DNA from 2 places in the Alteromonas sp. ABH4_456 genome. Region 1 is predicted to be linked to the other one. Evidence: riboswitches for the same ligand, from Rfam matches in the RefSeq annotation. Region 1 holds a riboswitch; the other holds the start of a gene.

What was found. Region 1 has a riboswitch for cyclic di-GMP ahead of ACXAG2_RS11295 (AAA family ATPase). Riboswitches for the same ligand answer to the same signal wherever they lie in the genome.
Region 2: linked by a shared signal. The riboswitch ahead of ACXAG2_RS08780 (hypothetical protein) and the one ahead of ACXAG2_RS11295 (AAA family ATPase) in region 1 are both predicted to bind cyclic di-GMP.

What each region holds. Positions count from the first base shown of each region.
Region 1 is NZ_JBSWXO010000006.1:95,030-98,154, reverse strand. Features, by position in the region: gene ACXAG2_RS11305 (GGDEF domain-containing protein) at 1-772, opposite strand, end outside; gene ACXAG2_RS11300 (replication protein RepA) at 899-1,231, opposite strand; gene ACXAG2_RS11295 (AAA family ATPase) at 1,191-1,886, opposite strand; cyclic di-GMP riboswitch class I at 1,982-2,071, opposite strand; gene ACXAG2_RS11290 (alpha/beta hydrolase) at 2,338-3,125, shown strand, end outside.
Region 2 is NZ_JBSWXO010000004.1:288,640-291,764, forward strand. Features, by position in the region: gene ACXAG2_RS08775 (helix-turn-helix domain-containing protein) at 1-880, opposite strand, end outside; cyclic di-GMP riboswitch class I at 1,068-1,149, shown strand; gene ACXAG2_RS08780 (hypothetical protein) at 1,195-1,875, shown strand; TPP riboswitch at 1,999-2,101, shown strand; gene ACXAG2_RS08785 (TonB-dependent receptor) at 2,159-3,125, shown strand, end outside.

The sequences.
Region 1 (3,125 bases):
TAAATTGTACGAGGAAGCGGTCACCGGCAAGGTGACCGTATTCATCATTGATTTGCTTAAAGTGGTCTATATCAATTAAAAAGCAGAGTAAGTCATGATTCGGCGGAAAGGTCTCATCATTAAGACTGGCGTAGTGATGTTGCACCCGGCTAATCTCACCCGGCAACTGGGCTGAGAGGAAGTTTCGGTTATACAAACCAGTGAGCGCATCACGCATGCTGACCTGCTCCAGCGCATGATAAGCTTCTTCCAGCTGTTGATTTTTCTGCTCCAGCTCAGTGGTCCGGTTGCGGACTTCCAGTGCCAGCCGCTGATTTTGCCGGTACTGGTTATAACGGCTCCACAGCAAAAAAAGAAACAGCAAGAGGGACACCAGGCTACCCAGCGATAACATACTTTCCAGGTTATGCTGACGCACCTGAGCCAGTTCAACAGTGCGGTTTTTCTCCTGAATCTCGAAATCCCTTGCCTGACGTTCCATCTCCACTTTGGCTTTCAGCTTCTCAAAGTAGATCGCTTGCTCCGTGTCCATCTGGTGTTCCAACCTGGCGATGGTTTCGTCAACAGAGTTGAAAAAGGCCGGAGGCAGTACGTCCAGACGGGGGGCGATGTCATTATCGGCAGTCTGGTGAGCAATAAACCGGGCGACGGTGGTTTCCCGGCTGGGGGGGGCAACCTGCAAATCTTCCTGTCTGACCGTCCCCTGGGCACTAAGCAGCGAGGGAAATAATCCAAGCAGTGTAATCAAACTGCCTGACAGATAACTTTTCATCTTCATCCTGTTCAGAAAAAGTAAAACCGGGGAGCACAGTGACACCGTGCTCCCGTTATTGCGTATTGGCGCGCTTTGCATTCCATGCAAACGCCTGCACCCGGCCGCCACCTTGTGGTATGTCTGTCAGGGTGTTTTATTTGTCAGTAAAGGCCTGATGTCTTCACTGCTTTGATTTTCTATCCATATTCTGATGAGTCTGGAACGGCAGATCCCTGTTTCTGCCGACAACTTTCCAAGCTTCTCAATTGCGTCTTCAGATAATGTAAATGTAGCACGTCGCATGGGACCGCAAGGCGTAATGTTGTCTTTGTTAGCAGAGTCCGTTGCCGGATAGACCTGCCTGATAACATGTTTACCTGCTGCGTAGGCCAGTGCGTCGTCAATAAATTCATCAACGCTCACCGGCTCAACAGGTTTAGCTGACGGCGTGGATTTTTTGAGGCTGCACAGACTCATAAGATTTCCCCTCTCTCCGCGACAGAAGTTCTTCAATAATATTGCGAATTTCTGCTGATGCTTTTCCGTCCGGCTCACTTTCCATGACTGACTGGCCAGACTCTTCAGAATCGTCATACATATTGCGGCTGTATGTCACTGAGTCCAGTACCGGTACTTCAAATGAACGACAGACATCTTTTGCTTCCAGGATCCTGCTGCCCAGCGAAGGCAGAGAAGGGCACTGGGTAATCACAAAAGCAGCATTCATGTCGGGATTCACCATTTTGCAGGTTGAAAGAATATCTTCCATATGGGGAACCGTTTTCAGATCCCGCCGTTTGGGACGTAACGGAATAAGAATGTGGTCAGCCACTGCCATCGAGGAGCGCAGCGCAAGGTTATCCTGTCCGCCACAGTCAATGACTACGTAATCGTAGTGCTCGCGCAGGCTCAGTAATTCGTTGCGGATCTTGCCGTACAACTGCACGCAGTTAATCGACGGCAATTTATCATTAGCTTTGCGTTCCTGAATCCAGTCTGAAGTAGTGCGCTGCGGATCGCAGTCGACCATCAGTACACTGGCATTTTTTTCAGTTCTCAGATAAACAGCGATATTTTGTGCAAGGCAGCTTTTGCCACTGCCGCCTTTCTCGCCACCAACCAAAACGATCATCGTTCGTTCCTCAACTTTTGATCCGTCATCACGGATAAACGGTTAACGAATGTGACTGAAAAAGTGAACATGAGCCGGATTAAGGACTATGCTTGTTCGGTAACCCCGCTATCATTATCTGTAATCAGATGGCAGACCGGAGGCTTTGCGTCACGGGCTTTCGCACCGCTTTGCCTTTTTCAACAGTACATTTTCGGGTAAGCGGCGGGGATGCCATGGCTTACCGGTAATCAGGATACTAGTTAAAACAAACGGTGTGCGCCGCATGCCTCTCGATATTTAAGAATAAAAAAATATACCTGTCAGACCAGGTGGCCGGTGGCGACAAACGGGCTGCAGGACTTGGAAATCCGCGGTTCGCCCGTGTAAATCATTCTAATTAAAGTTATATCTGTTAATATGCCAACACATGGTGTTATTGAAAACTATACCCGCAAATAAGGAGAAGGGAGTGGTAAAAACATCCCTGTTGAGTTTGTTTCTGCTGGCTTTCAGCACAGTCAGTTTCGGGCAGAATAATGCAATGGATGAAGCGTTTGATTCATTCAGTCACTTGTATGAAGAGCGCTTCGGCCAGATCAGGGCATGCATGAACCCCACATTTCAGCGTTTCAGTGTGTGTTCTCCTGCTCTTCGCAACGATGGCAACGCGCCGTATATTCTGCATCACGGAAAACCTGTCGATACGGTGGTTGTTTTGCTTCACGGATTAAGCGATTCGCCGTTTTATATGTCTGGCATAGCACGGGCACTGCATGACAAAGGTTACAACGTTATTGTGCCTTTAAACGTAGGACATGGCCAACTGGATGCAAGCGATGAAATGAGCGACAGCAATCTGGCAGAACGCTGGGGTGCACACCTGAGTGACGTCATGGCGCTGGCACCGCAACTTGGTAAGCACGTTTATCTGGGCGGCTTTTCCACCGGCGGCGCGCTCTCTGTTCAGCATTATTTGCATCACCCTGACAACATTGACGGCCTGATGTTATTTTCCGGTGCTCTGGCACTCGACAGCGGCGTAGAGCGGTTATCCGGGATATGGGGAATTCAGTGGGTCGCCAGGTTTCTTGACGGTCACTATGAAACACAGGGGCCGAATCCGTATAAATATCCCACCATTGCCAGTTTTTCCGGACTTGAACTGATGGAAGTGATTGATGATGTGAGAGACCAGTTTGAACAGGGGAAAACTGTAGACGTACCTGTATTTGCCGCACATTCTCAGGCAGACACCAC
Region 2 (3,125 bases), on a different contig from region 1:
GGGCGGCGGTGTCTTCCGTTTTTTCGCCACTGAGTAACCGGTGACATGACTGGTCATGAATGTACTCTTTGAGTAATGCGCTGAAGGAAATTGACTCTTGCCTTAACTGGCGACGAAAAGCGGACTCCGTCTGACCGAGTTGCGTCGCTACCCATTCCGAACGGATCCGTGCCGGGCTCGGGGCTTTGAGAAATGCTTCTTTAACCTGCTGTTTTAACGGCAAATCATTGCTGGTGTCGAGGTTTCCCGCCAGCATTTTTTTAATCGACTGAGAATAGTAAAACGACGCCTGTGTACACCACTTATTATCAAAAAACAGGCTTACAACGACTCCCTCATGTCTGATATCACCGCTGCTGACCGGCCTTAATAAGCTGACCGGTTGTTCGCCTGATGGCGGTAAGGTGACCGTGGTGAAGTCGAATTTTCTGCCGGCGAGGTGACGGCACAAAGCGAGGAGGAAATAACAGCGGAATTCGGTAAGAACAGGATGTGATGATGGCTGAAACCGGAGACAGGTTTCATTTCCGTCAGTTTTTACGGTCAATGCTGCACTGTTGCCCAGAATATAGTGGTAGTGTTTCCCCAGTACATGGAGTGCGTCATCAATATGCTTACTGGCCGTGAGATACACCACCAGATTACTCATTTTGTTGAAATCAAGATAGCCAATCAGGGAGCGGCCAATTGTCTCATTTTCACTGGCAGGACAAAGAGAGTGAAGAATAGACGCCAGTCCGTCATCGTCCATTTTCTCATTTTCTATTTGTGTGATGCTTTCGAGCATCGTTGTGTCATATTCGTTATCAAGTCCGTTATCCCTTCTCAGACTCAATAAAGCGCGGATGACTGCCGACCAGAAAAAACCGTGATACTGCACGTTTGCTCCCAATACCGGATCCCTTCAGTCAAGGATATAAGAATTACCTGTGCCTTGACAGAAAAAGGGTGAATTTTGTGTTGGTACAAATTTGTACCGGATTTCGTTCAGAAGTGTCCTGTTTTACTTGCGGGCCTCTCCCTATCATTACAACCGTCGACTCATTGGTGGAAACGTCACTTCCACAGAGTAGATTCGCCAAACCTGTCGTGAGGCAGGGACGGAAAGCCACGGGTCTTATACCGCCATAAGACAGCCGGGTTGCAGTGAAGTTGTTTAACTATTTTCAGGCACACACTGCTCAAGGAACATAAATGAAATTTAGCATCAAAACTGCAGCCCTGCTAACCGGCTTCTGTGCGGCATTCACGGCTAACGCCAACATTATCAGCAGCTACGATATCGACTTCGCTGCCCAGACTTTGACTGCACACCAACAAAGTGGCACGTCTAACTACGGAACCTGGACAAATAATGGCAGCGTACTGAACCTGCGTGAAAACAGCTGGTTCACACTAAACCTGGATGATGCTTTCGGGATCCAGAGCCTGGATTTAGACAATTCTGCTTCAGATATTTTGTTGTCATTTGAATTTCGTATGACGCCGGGCAACAACAATACTAATGCAAACCCTTACTCTGAGATTGGCGGGATCTGGCTGGCAGATTTCTCTGCCGGTGAACAGAATAACGATGCCAGCCGCACGTTTGCTCTGGGTGGCACACAGAATTTCGGTCTGGATGACTTTACTTATACCAGCGAACCAGCCTGGGAGACCTTCTCTATTACTCTGGATGATTACATGTCAGGACTTATTACCGACATCGTATTCATTAACGATTGTGATGCAGCCAGTGGTTGCGGAGATATGAAGGTTCGCTTCCGGAATGCCTCTATTACAGAAGTCAGTGAGCCAACCGCCATGTCACTGATCCTTCTGGGAATAGGGTTTATGGGATGGCGCACAAGACGCCAGAATCAGAAGGTCGCCTGACCTTCATTGCCCGCCACGTCACATCGCGGGCTTTTTTATTGCTTTTTCGGGGCTGCCGGCAACTTGACTAAGTCACTGAAGTTGTTAGACTGCCCTCGCTTAATTTGCGGACTCCGTAATAAGCATTAGGCCAAGGGGTGCCGTCTTTACGGCTGAGATCCATTCCATGGGAACCCTTAAACCTGATCCGGATAATACCGGCGTAGGGATGGTGATAAAAGCAATCTGAAAACCTCAATACCTGCCGTAAAGCCGGATCTTTTTGATGACTAAAGAGATCCTAATGAAAAAAAACGCAATTCTTCTCGCACTACTTGCACTGCCTGCTTTTGCTGATGACACAGCAGACATCGAACGTATTACCGTCAGCGGTGATTTCCGCACAGCGACTCTCGATCAACTCAGTGCCAGCGCTTCTGTGTTATCAGGCAACCGCCTGGACAGCCGTCAGGCTACCTATATCGACAATGTATTAAGTATTGCGCCGAATGTTAATTTTGCGGCCGGAGCATCCCGCGGACGTTTTATTCAGATCCGGGGGATTGGTGAGCGCAGCCAGTTTGCTGAACCGATTAATCCTTCAGTCAGCTTCCTGGTCGACGATTTTGATTTCTCCGGTCTTGCTGCAGCAGGTGTACTTTTTGATACACAGCAGGTAGAAGTTTACCGGGGACCGCAGGCGACAGTCTTCGGAACCGGTGCCCTGGCTGGTGCGGTTAAGATTGTCAGCAATGCCCCCTCAGAAGAGAGTGACAGTCATTTTGAATTGTCTGTGGGAAACACATCTTTCTTCCGCGCTGAAGGTGCCCATGGCGGACAAGCGTCTGATTCTCTGGCCTGGCGTGCTGCGTTTGTGCACAACAGCAGTGACGGTTTTATTGAAAATGACTTTTTGGGTGCCGACGATACCAATGGGATTCATGAGAATGCAGTAAGGCTGGGCACACTGTGGGATGTGACTGACAAAACATCCGTTGCGGTGGATTTACGCTGGTACGATATCAATAACGGTTATGATGCTTTCTCACTGGATAACAACCGTCACACCTTGTCGGATGAACCCGGCTTTGATGAGCAGGAAACTAAAGCGGTCAGCGCACATATCAATCATGAAACTGCCGGAGGTTTGCTGGAAATCATTGCGACTATGGCCGGTCATGATATCGCTTACGGCTACGACGAAGACTGGACCTACACCGGTTTCCACCCTTGGGGCTATACGTCCTTTGATGCATATTACCGGGATGTTT